2 regions of the Mesorhizobium sp. M1396 genome follow, and region 2 is predicted to be linked to the other one. Evidence: riboswitches for the same ligand, from Rfam matches in the RefSeq annotation. Region 2 holds a riboswitch; the other holds the start of a gene.
The links. A riboswitch is a leader RNA that binds a small molecule or an ion and turns the genes downstream of it on or off. The one in region 2 is predicted to bind S-adenosylmethionine.
Positions count from the first base shown of each region.

Region 1: linked by a shared signal. The riboswitch ahead of metX (homoserine O-acetyltransferase MetX) and the one ahead of NKH02_RS01525 (O-succinylhomoserine sulfhydrylase) in region 2 are both predicted to bind S-adenosylmethionine.

Region 1 is NZ_JAMYLA010000015.1:2,901-8,910, reverse strand. Features, by position in the region: gene NKH02_RS11985 (gamma-glutamylcyclotransferase) at 1-40, opposite strand, end outside; gene NKH02_RS11980 (DUF2125 domain-containing protein) at 192-1,190, shown strand; gene NKH02_RS11975 (sugar kinase) at 1,201-2,124, shown strand; gene NKH02_RS11970 (prephenate/arogenate dehydrogenase family protein) at 2,132-3,067, opposite strand; gene hisC (histidinol-phosphate transaminase) at 3,074-4,183, opposite strand; SAM riboswitch at 4,319-4,396, shown strand; gene metX (homoserine O-acetyltransferase MetX) at 4,509-5,678, shown strand; gene metW (methionine biosynthesis protein MetW) at 5,675-6,010, shown strand, end outside.
Region 2 is NZ_JAMYLA010000002.1:57,932-63,941, forward strand. Features, by position in the region: gene mmsB (multiple monosaccharide ABC transporter permease) at 1-68, shown strand, start outside; gene araD1 (AraD1 family protein) at 275-1,267, shown strand; gene NKH02_RS01515 (ABC transporter substrate-binding protein) at 1,313-2,086, opposite strand; gene NKH02_RS01520 (2'-deoxycytidine 5'-triphosphate deaminase) at 2,188-3,282, opposite strand; SAM riboswitch at 3,365-3,442, shown strand; gene NKH02_RS01525 (O-succinylhomoserine sulfhydrylase) at 3,500-4,687, shown strand; gene NKH02_RS01530 (ceramide glucosyltransferase) at 4,702-5,853, opposite strand.

The sequences.
Region 1 (6,010 bases), on a different contig from region 2:
AGATCAGCGAACCATAGCCAAACACCCAAAAATCGCCCATATCGCCGCGCCTGATTGCAAAAGATGCCAACACCGCACCGGGACCGGTGTCTTTTCCGCCTGTCCCCGTCTACCTATTCGTCTCTGTCTACCTATTGTTGGCGGGATCGACTGTCCGTCCGCAACACCCATGCGTTAACGAGAGCCAAAGCATGACGTCAAGTGACGAACGCCAGCCGAGTAAACGTCGCCGCCTGTTGTGGCTTGCCGCGCTCGTCGTGGTGCTGTTTGCCATCTACAGCGGCGGCTGGTTTTATCTGGCTGACCGGGTCAGGAGCGAGGCCGACAAGGCGGTTGCCACGCTGAACAAAACTGGCGTCGAAGCCGGCTGCGCCAACCTCCAGGTCAGCGGCTATCCCCTGAGCTTTACCGTCTCCTGCGACAATTTGGCTTACGAGGACGATGCCAGGAACATCGCCGCTTCGGCCGGCAGCTTCAACGCAGCCGCCCAGATCATCCAGCCTCTGTCACCGGTTGCCAATCTGCGCGGCCCGCTCAGGACTTCCGTTCCAGGCATGGCGCCGCTGTGGATCGACTGGGACAATCTGCAGGCCAACGTCAAATTGTGGTGGCCGCTACCGCAGCGGATTGCCCTGGAGGCGGAGGGCCTGTCCGGCCAGACCGATCCGGCCGACGATACCGACCCGGTGCAATTGTTCAGCGCCGGCAAGGCGGCCGGCCAACTGCGGCCGAATGGGTCGGACATCGACTATCTCGGCAGTTTCGGCGATCTCGAGATCGACCCCGGCGCGATCGGCGGGCGCGTGCTGCCGGCGCTCGATGCCAGCGGCGACGCAACGCTGAAGAACGGCGTCGCGTTGATTGGCACGCAGGTGAAAAGCCTGCGCGGCCAGGCGATCGAAATCCGCAACCTCGACCTGTCGTCGGGGACGGCGCGCATCACTGTTTCGGGACCGCTCTCGGTCGATGCCGAGGGCCTGGTCAACGCCGATCTGATGATCAGGCTGAAGGACCCGAAGGCGGTGGCGGCCATCCTCGGTGCCGCCATACCCGAGCAGAAAAGCCAGATCGAGCAGGGCTTTTCTGCCCTGGCGGTGCTCGGCAACGAACCGTCGATGCCGCTCAAGGTGGTCAAGGGCAAGGCCTCGTTCGGCTTCATCCCACTGGGCAAGATCAAGCCGCTCAATTAAGCATCCCAGTATGAACAGACCGGCAAAACTTCTAAGCGTCGGCGCGCTGACGCTCGACACCATCCTGCGTGTCGAGACATTGCCCGTGCATCAGGGCAAGTTCATCGCCTCCGACGGCGTCCAGATCGCCTCGGGCATGGCCACCAGCGCTGCCTGCGCCGCCCATCGCCTGGGCGCCGAGGTATCGCTGTGGGCGAGCGCCGGCGACGATGTCATCGCCGACCAGCTCATCGCCAGCGTCGAGGCCGAAGGCGTCGATTGCACCTTTGTGCGCCGCGTCAGAGGCGCCCGCTCGGCGCTGGCCTCGATTCTGGTCGACGCGCATGGCGAGCGCATCATCGTGCCGTTCTATGACAGGCTTGCCCAGGCCGATCCCGAAGCCTTGCCGGTCGCCGACCTCTCCGCATTCGATGCCGTACTGGTCGATGTCCGCTGGCCAGGTGCGGCAGCACTTGCCCTGAAGGCGGCGCGCGCCGATGGCCGGCCGGCGATCCTCGATGCCGACACCGCGCCGCTGGAGGTCCTGGAACAGCTGTTGCCGCTCGCCACGCACATCGTTGCATCGGAGCCGGCGGCGCGCATTGTCTGCGGCCAGGCGCTCGATCCGGAAACGGCTTGCGCCGATCTCGCCAGCCGCACCGACGCCTTTGTCGCGGTGACTGGCGGCGCGGCGGGGAGTTGGTGGCACGACCGTTCCGCAGGCTGTGTGCGCCACGTCGCGGCGCCGAGAATCAAAGCGGTCGACACATTGGCCGCCGGCGATGTCTTTCACGGCGCCTTCGCCGTGGGGATGGCCGAAGCCATGCCGGTCGAGCAGGCGCTGCGCTTTGCCAGTGCGGCCGCCGCGCTCAAATGCCTACACTTCGGCGGCAGGCTTGGTGCCCCGGACCGCGCCGAGACTTTGGCCATGGTTGCCGCGACCTGGCCCGCCTGAAACAGACTTAGGTCTTTGCCGGGTGTTCGACCGCCTGGCGGCCAAAATCGGGCACGTCGATGTCCTGGCCGGCCTCGATGATCGAGCGGCGCACGGCGCGGGTGCGGGTGAACAGGTCGAAGAGTTTTTCGCCGTCACCCCAGCGGATCGCGCGTTGCAGCGACGCCAGATCTTCCGAGAACCTCGCCAGCATTTCGAGGATGGCATCCTTGTTGTGCAGGCACACATCCCGCCACATCGTCGGGTCGGAGGCGGCAAGACGCGTGAAGTCACGAAAGCCGGAAGCCGAATATTTGATCACCTCGGACTTGGTTACCGACTGCAGATCATCGGCGGTGCCAACGATGTTGTAGGCGATGATGTGCGGCAGATGCGAGACGATGGCCAGCGTCATGTCGTGATGCTGGGGATCCATCGTGTCGATGTTGGCGCCGCAGCGGCGCCAGAATTCCGACAGCCGTGCCAGCGCGTCCGGGTCGGTATCGGGCAGCGGCGTGAAGATACACCAGCGATTGTCGAACAGGTCGGCGAACCCGGCATCGGGGCCGGATTTTTCCGTGCCCGCCAGCGGATGACCGGGAATGAAGTGGACGCCGGCCGGCACATAAGGCTGCATCTGCGCGATGACGGATGCCTTGGTCGAGCCGACATCGGTCAGGATCGCGCCCGGCTTCAGCGCCGGTGCGATTTCCTCGGCCACGGTGCCGGACGAGCCGACCGGCACCGAGACGATGACCAGATCGGCATCGCGAACCGCCTCCTTCGCATCGGTGGTGTAGCTATCGCCCAGCCCAAGTTCTTTCGCTCGCGCCAGCGTCGCGGCACTGCGGGTCGAGATAGCGACGTGGTGGGCCAGACCCTCGCGGCGGATGACGCGGGCCAGCGACGAGCCGATCAGGCCGATGCCGACCAGCGCGATCTTTTCAAACATCGGTGATGTCATGGTGTTCTAGCTTTTCAGGAATGTCGTGAGTGCGGCGACAACGCCGCGATTGGCCTCTTCGGTGCCGACGGTCATGCGCAGCGCGTTGGGAAAGCCGTAGCCGGAAACGCGCCTCAATATATAGCCGCGCGCCGTTAGATACTCGTCCGCCGCAGCTGCGGAATGTTTGTTGTCCTCGGGAAAATGAACGAGGACGAAATTGCCGACGCTCGGCGTCACCCGCAGTCCAAGCTTTGTGAACTCCTCGCTCAGCCATGCCAGCCAGGTCTCGTTGTGCGCGATGCTGCGCTCGATATGGGCGCGGTCGCGGATCGCCGCGATGCCGGCCTCGATCGCCGTTGCATTGACGTTGAAGGGGCCACGCACGCGGTTGATTGCGTCGACGATGTGCATCGGCCCGTACATCCAGCCGATCCGCGCCCCGCCAAGGCCGATCTTGGAGAAAGTGCGGGTCATCACCACGTTCTCGGCGCTGCCGACGAGCTCGATGCCGGCTTCGTAGTCGTTGCGGCGGACATATTCTGCATAGGCCGCGTCTAACACCAGAAGCACGTGCTTGGGCAGACCTGAGTGCAGCCGGCGCACCTCCTGGAACGGCACATAGGTGCCGGTCGGGTTGTTGGGATTGGCGAGGAACACGATCTTGGTGCGCGGCGTGACGGCGGCCAGGATGGCGTCGATGTCGGCGCGCTCGTCTTTTTCCTTGATCGTCACCGGAACGGCACCCGCCGACTGGATGTAGATCTTGTAGACCATGAAGGCGTGTTCGGTGATGACAGCCTCGTCGCCGGGCGCCAGATAAGTCTGCGCCAGCAGGCCGAGGATCTCGTCGGAGCCGTTCGAGCAGATGATGTTGGCCGGGTTCAGGCCATGCACTTCGGCGATCGCTTCGCGCAGCCGCCTGGCGGTGCCGTCGGGATAGATATCGAGCTTTCCGGCAATCTCGCGCGCGGCTTCGATCGCCTTTGGCGACGGACCGAGCGGGTTCTCGTTCGATGACAGCTTGTAGACCTTGGCGATGCCGGCGGGCGCCGTGCTCTTGCCCGGCACATAGGCATCGATGTCCATGATGCCCGCGCGCGGGGTTGGACGTGCCTTGTCCGGTGTCTGGCTCATGTCGTAAAATCCGTCGAGAACGCTCCTCAGGGAAGCCGCAGCGGAAATACAAGCCGTGGCCCGCAATGTCGAGAGGTGACCGCCTCGGGACAAAGGCTGGCCGTTGACGCCAGCACGCCACGGGCCTAGAAGGGTGCGAACTTCCGTGGTGATTTGGCCGGTCGGCTTGCAGCCACGTTAAACAACTTGCTAAAGGGCCGTTTGCATCCTGTAACCGGCTTTGCGACTGCAATGCCGGTTTTTTGTTGTCCGCGCCGGCCGGATACCGCATCGGCATCGATTTTCGAAAAGCACGGTGCAGGGATCAAGGTGTGAGATGGATGCAATGGCCGCTCTGCGTGCTCGCAAAACCAACAACGAGGCCGACCAGCCATCGAGCCCGGTTTTGCGTTTTGGGCCTGACAAACCGCTCAAGCTGGACGCCGGTACGCTGCTGTCGCCGTTCCAGATCGCCTACCAGACCTATGGCACGCTGAACGACGCCCGCTCCAACGCCATCCTCGTCTGCCATGCGCTTACCGGCGACCAGCACGTCGCCAGCACCAATCCGGTGACCGGCAAGCCGGGCTGGTGGGAGGTGCTGATCGGCCCCGGCAAGATCATCGACACCAGCCGCTTCTTCGTCATCTGCTCCAACGTCATCGGCGGTTGTCTGGGTTCCACCGGACCGGCCTCGACCAATCCCGCCACCGGCAAACCCTATGGGCTCGACCTGCCGATCATCACCATCCGCGACATGGTGCGCGCGCAGCAGATGCTGATCGACCATTTCGGCATCGAAAAGCTGTTCTGCGTGCTTGGCGGCTCGATGGGCGGCATGCAGGTGCTGGAATGGGCGTCGAGCTACCCGGAGCGCGTCTTCTCGGCGCTGCCGATCGCCACCGGTGCGCGCCATTCCTCGCAGAACATCGCCTTCCACGAGGTCGGCCGGCAAGCTGTCATGGCCGATCCGGACTGGCATGGCGGCAAATATTTCGAACACGGCAAACGCCCGGAAAAGGGCTTGGCGGTGGCGCGCATGGCCGCCCACATCACCTATCTGTCGGAGGCCGCCCTGCACCGGAAATTCGGCCGCAACCTGCAGGATCGCGAAGCTCTGACCTTCGGCTTCGACGCCGACTTCCAGATCGAGAGCTATCTGCGCCACCAGGGCATGACCTTCGTCGATCGCTTCGACGCCAATTCCTACCTCTACATGACCCGGTCGATGGACTATTTCGACCTCGCCGCCGACCATGGCGGCCGGTTGGCCGACGCCTTTGCCGGCACCAAAACCCGCTTCTGCCTGGTGTCCTTCACCTCGGACTGGCTGTTTCCGACCGAGGAGAGCCGCTCGATCGTGCATGCGCTCAACGCGGCCGGCGCGTCGGTATCCTTCGTCGAGATCGAGACCGATCGCGGCCACGATGCTTTCCTGCTCGACGAGCCGGAACTGTTTGCCGCCATCAATGGCTTCATCGGCTCGGCGGCCCGGGCGAGAGGATTGAGCCAATGAGCGTCAACCGCGACCAGCGTGTCGACCTCGAGGTCGTCGCCAATCTCATCCCGCCGCGGTCCCGCGTGCTCGATGTCGGCTCGGGCGACGGCTCGCTGCTCGAATTGCTGCAAGACAGCAAGCAGGTCGATGGCCGGGGATTGGAGCTGTCGCAGCGCGGCGTCAACGAATGCGTGGCGCGCGGCCTCTCGGTCATCCAGGGCGATGCCGACAAGGACCTCGAATTCTATCCCGACAAGGGCTTTGACTTCGTCGTCCTGTCGCAGACGCTGCAGGCCACCCGCAACCCGAAGCTGGTGCTCGACGAATTGCTCAGGATCGGCAACCGGGCG
Region 2 (6,010 bases):
AGGTCGTCAAAGGCCTGGTGCTGCTCGGCGCCGTGATCTTCGACGTCTACAACAAGAACAAGGTTTGACGGGCCAGCGAGGCAACGAGGAAAGCATACGGGTCTAGATCGCGATGCTGCCGGCAACCCGCCGGCGTCAAGAAGTCCCTCGGGGACCAAGCTCGCGGGCGCAATCCGGACGACGAGTTCAACCCGTGGCGCGGCGAGGTCCGAGCCGCGCGGGTTAGGGTTTGCCAAACGGCAACCGGGCCAAGACAAATGAGAGAGGATTCATCATGCTGATCTCCCAGATTCTCGATGACGCCGAGACCATCCGTGTCGTTGCCCGCAACGGCGGCAAGACCCGGATCATCAACGGCGCCCGCAGCGTCTACTCGCTGGCGATGGAGGCCGCGCGTACCGGCGTCGGTCTCGTCGCGCTGATCGAACGCAAGGGGCTTGGCGAAACGGTCGATCTCGAGGCGGCCTACAAGAAAGGACGGCTGCTGTCGCCGATCAACCATCCCGACCCGGCGCATCTGCACCTGACCGGCACCGGACTGACGCATCTCGGCTCAGCCGCGACACGCGATTCCATGCACAAGAAGCTCAGCGCCGACGGCGAGGAGCAGCTGACCGATTCCATGAAGATGTTCCGCATGGGGCTGGAGGGCGGCAAGCCCGCGAAAGGCCAGATCGGCGTGCAGCCGGAATGGTTCTACAAGGGCAACGGCACGATGGCGGTGGCGCCAGGTGCGGCGCTCTTGTCACCGGCTTTCGCCAAGGACGCCGGCGAAGAGCCCGAGGTGGCCGGCATCTACGTCATCGGCGATGACGGCGCACCGTTCCGCGTCGGCTTCACCCTGTCGAACGAGTTTTCCGACCACGTCACCGAACGCGTGAATTATCTGTTCCTCGCCCATTCCAAGCTGCGCAACGCTTCGTTCGGGCCGGAGATCCTGATCGGCGACCTGCCGTCCGATATCAGAGGCACCTCGCGCATCTTGCGCGACAACGACGTGCTGTGGGAAAAGCCCTTCCTGTCCGGCGAAGCGAACATGTCGCACACCATCGCCAATCTCGAACATCACCACTTCAAATATGCGGCTTTCCGCCAGCCGGGCGACGTGCATGTGCACATGTTCGGCACGGCGACGCTGTCCTTCGCCGACGGCATCAGTACTGAAGCCGGCGACGTGTTCGAGATCGAGGCCAAGGATTTCGGCCTGCCGCTGCGCAATCCGCTCGAGATCGAGCAGCCGGTGAAGGTGGCGGTGAAGGCGCTTTGAAAGGGTGATCTCCCCCCAAAGGGGAGGAGATTGGCAGCTCCGACCTCAATAAATATCGAAGTCGAAATACTTGGCCTGGATCTTCTTGTAGGTGCCGTCGGCGACAATCGCGTCGATGGCCGCATTGAGCTTGTCGCGCAATGCCGTGTCTTCTAGGCGGACGGCAATGCCGGCTTGTGTCTCCGTGCCCTTGACGTCGCCGACCAGCTTGCAGCAGCCGTCGCTTGCCTTCTTCAACCAATCCATCAGGACGAACTTGTCCGAGATCACGGCGTCAAGCCGGCCGTTGGTCAGGTCGGTGATCGCTTCTTCCTGGGTCGGGTAGAGTTTGGCCTCGGCGCCCGCCTTGCCATAGGTATTCTGGGCATAGTCGGCCTGCGTGGTCGAGGCCTGCGCGCCGACCGTCTTGCCTGCAAGGGCCGCCGGTTCGGTCGAGGTGAGGTCGCTGTCCTTCGGCGCCACCAGAGCGAGCGGTGTCGTATAGTATTTGTTGGTGAAAGCGACCTGCTTCTTGCGCTCCTCGGTGATGCTCATCGAAGCGATGATGGCGTCGAACTTCTTCGCCTGCAGGGCGGGAATGATGCCGTCCCAGTCCTGGGTGACGATTTCGCACTCGACCTTCATCTGCGCGCACAGCGCATTGGCGATGTCGATGTCGAAGCCTTCGACCTTGCCGTCCGCTGTAATGGTATTGAATGGCGGATAGGCGCCCTCGGTGCCGATCTTGATTTTCTCAGCTGCCTGCACCGACAGAGAGCTGGCCGCCATCACCAGCATGGCAGCGCCCGCCGCCGATATGACCCGTTTCGAAATCTGCATTTTCTTGGTTCCCCTTGAACGCCGCCAGCCTGACGACCAGAAAGGCAGCCAAGCATGGCGAGCCGGCGCAGGCAAGCATTTTGCCCGCGGGCAATGGGGGTTCAGCGCGCGGGGCGGAAATGCTTGGACAGCTTCAAACCCTGCGCCTGGTAGTTGGACCCGAGATCGGTGCCATAGAGTGCCCGTGGCCGCTTCAGCATGTGCTCGTAGACCAGCCGGCCGACGATCTGGCCATGGTCGAGGATGAACGGCACTTCGTGGCTGCGCACTTCCAGCACCGCCCGGCTGCCGGTGCCACCGGACGCCGAGTGGCCGAAGCCCGGATCGAAGAAGCCGGCATAGTGGACGCGGAATTCACCGACCAGCGGATCGAAGGGCGTCATCTCGGCGGCGTAGAGCGGCGGCACATGCACCGCTTCCTGGCTCACAAGAATATAGAATTCATCGGGGTCGAGCACCAGTTCGCCAGCGCCGCTCTTGTGGATCGGCTCCCAGAAGTCGACGACCTCCTGCGCGGCGCGCTTGTCGACGTCAATGAGACCGGTGTGATGCTTGCCGCGGTAGCCGACAAGGCCGTTTCGATCGCCGTTGAGGTCGATCGACAGCGCGATGCCGCCGCCGGAAATGTTGGGCGGCTCGGTGGCAACCAGTATCTGCGCGCGATGCAACTGGTGAAGTTCGGCTTCCGACAGCAGCGCATTGCCGGTGCGGAAACGGATCTGCGACAGTCGCGAACCGGTGCGCGCGACGATCGGGAAGGTGCGCGGGCTGACCTCCAGATAGAGCGGACCATGATAGCCGGCGGCGATCTTGTCGAACTCGTGGCCGCGATCGGTCATGACGCGGGTGAAGATGTCGAGCCGCCCGGTCGAGCTCTTGGGATTGGCCGAGGCCGAAATGTCCGCCGGCAATGCCAGGCTTTCGAGCAAGGGCACGATATAGACGCAGCCGGTCTCCAGCACCGCGCCCTCGGCCAGATCGATCTCGTGCAGCTTCAGCCGGTCGAGCTTTTCCGAGACCTTGTGGTTGGGGCCCGGCAGGAAGGACGCACGCACCCGCCAGGCCTTGTCGCCGAGCCGGAGATCGAGGCTGGCCGGCTGAATCTGGTCGGCATCGAGCGCACGTGCCGACTTCAGCGCGCCGAACTGGAAGAGCGCCGAAATGTCCTGATCGGGAAGAATGCCTGTTTGCCGCAAAGCCGGCTCCGCTGCAACGCCGCTGGTACAAACCTCTTAATCAAGCCGGCAATTGACGCAAGCGTGGCGCGGGTCTAAAGGGTCGTTATCCCGTGGTGATTTGGCCGGTCGGCTTGCAGCCACGTTAAACAAGTCGCTAAAGGACCGTCGGGCCGCAAGGCCGTATGGACCGGTTGCGACTTTCGCGGCCGGTTTTTTTGTGTCTGGAAGAAGAGCGATGAGCACCAACAAGCGCAACTGGAAGCCTCAAACGGCACTCGTGCACAGCGGAACGCTGCGTTCCGGTTTCGGCGAAACGTCGGAAGCGATTTACCTCACCCAGGGCTACGTCTATGAAACGGCGCAGGCCGCCGAAGCCCGTTTCAAGGGCGAGGAGCCGGGCTTCATCTATTCGCGCTACGCCAATCCGACCGTCGACATGTTCGAAAAGCGCATGTGCGCGCTCGAAGGTGCCGAGGACGCCCGCGCCACCGCCTCCGGCATGGCCGCGGTGACGGCAGCGCTGCTGTGCAGCGCCAAGGCCGGCGACCATATCGTGGCGGCGCGCGCGCTGTTCGGCTCCTGCCGCTGGGTGGTCGAGACGCTGGCGCCAAGATACGGCATCGAGGCGACGCTGGTCGACGGCACCGACATCGCCAATTGGGAAAAGGCGGTCAAGCCGAACACCAAGCTGTTCTTCCTGGAAAGCCCGACCAACCCGACGCTGGAAGTGGTCGACATCGCCGCGGTTGCCTCGCTCGCCAATTCGATCGGCGCCAGGCTGATCGTCGACAATGTCTTCGCCACGCCCTTGCAGCAGAAGCCGCTGCAACTCGGCGCCCACATCGTCGTCTATTCGGCGACCAAGCACATTGACGGCCAGGGGCGCTGTCTCGGCGGCGTCATCCTGTCGGACAAGAAGTGGATCGACGAGAACCTGCACGATTATTTCCGCCACACCGGGCCAAGCCTGTCGCCCTTCAACGCCTGGACACTGCTGAAGGGCCTGGAGACGCTGCCGCTGCGCGTGCGCCAGCAGACGGAAAGCGCGGGCCGGATCGCGGATTTCCTCGCCGAGCGGCCGGAAATCGCCCGCGTCATCTATCCCGGCCGCGCCGACCACCCGCAGGCCGATATCGTGAAGAAGCAGATGTCGGGCGGCTCGACGCTGATCTGCCTCGACGTCAAGGGCGGCAAGCAGGCGGCCTTCGCCTTGCAGAACGCGCTCGACATCGTGCTGATCTCCAACAATCTCGGCGACGCCAAGAGCCTGATCACCCATCCGGCGACGACGACGCACAAGAACCTGAGCGACGAAGCGCGTGCCGAGCTCGGCATCGGGCCGGGCACGCTCAGACTGTCCGTCGGCCTGGAAGACACCGACGATCTGCTTGAGGATATCGAACAGGCGCTGAAGGCCTCGTAAGAGGGCTTTGGCTTTCAGGCGCCGGACGGCGTCTCTTCCAGCTCGGCCGCCTTGGTCCCGATGGTCATCGCGTTGCCGCGCCAGTCGACGGCACCGCCGAGCCAGCCGCGTGCCCACATCGCCGGCAGGATCAGGTCGCGCGCCATGATCGCGGCAACCATGCGTCGCGACAGGTACCAGCCCTTGGACCAGGCCAGGGCGCACTCGGGAAGGTAGAAGGCCGCCAGCACGGCAATGGCGGTTGCCCAGAGGCTGAAGCCGGCGCTTGCCGCCGCAATCAGCGCCAGCACCAGCGGCACCGCCGCGCCAGTCAGGATTTCGGGTGCGAAGAACAGCGGGAAGGTGACGCGGCGCAGGCGCGCCCAACGGGCCTGACGTGACCAGATCTCGTCGAACGTGCGCCGGCCAAGCGGCTGTTCGAAGGGCGCGGCGACGAGATTGACGCGCAGGCCGAGGCCGTTGACCAGCTTGGTCGCGGCGGCGTCCTCGGCGATCTCGGCGGCCAACGCGCGGATGCCGCCATTGGCGTCGAGCATCGGCTTGTTCCAGAGCATGCTCTTGCCCTGGGCAAAGCCAAGGCCAAGCGCCTCGCCGGCATATTGCCAGCGCGCCTGGAGCGTGTTGAGGAAAGCGCATTCGACTTCAGCCCAGAAGCCGGCCGGCCGCGAGCCGATCGGCGTCGAACAGACAAGGCCGGTGTCGGGCCGCCATGCAGCCATCAGGTGCTGGATGTAGTCTCTCGGCATCAACACGTTGGAATCGGCCAGGATGACCCAGTCGTGCCGCGCCGCTTCCCAACCCTTGACGCAATTGTTGAGTTTCGGATTGGCGCTGAAGCGGTCGTCGCCGATCATCAGCCGGGCCGGCACCTTGGGAAACCGGGCAATCGCCCTGTTTATCGGTTTGACTACCGGATCGTCGGCATGGGCGACGCAGAAGATCAGCTCGTAGCGCGGCCAATCAAGCGAGAAGGCGCGCTCCAGCGTCTCGTGCGTGAACGGTTCAATGCCACGCGACGGCACGATGATCGACACCGGCCGCGGCTTGCCGGTCGGCGGCGCGATAATGCGGCGCCGTTTCAGACGCGAAGCGGCAAGCACGATGCTGGCGAGATTTGAGAGGATAAGAGCAATTGAAAGCGTGGCGGCTATGAGAGTGAGTTCCATCGAGATCCGGTCACTCCAGAAAACCGGTCCGCCAGAACAATCTGGCTGGCATGACGACCGATTTCAACAGTTCGACAGAGCGCCCGAGTCGCGCGGCACTGGTCGGCGCACACCATCATTGTCGTGTGTCACTTAAATGACATTCTTTGCCGGCACC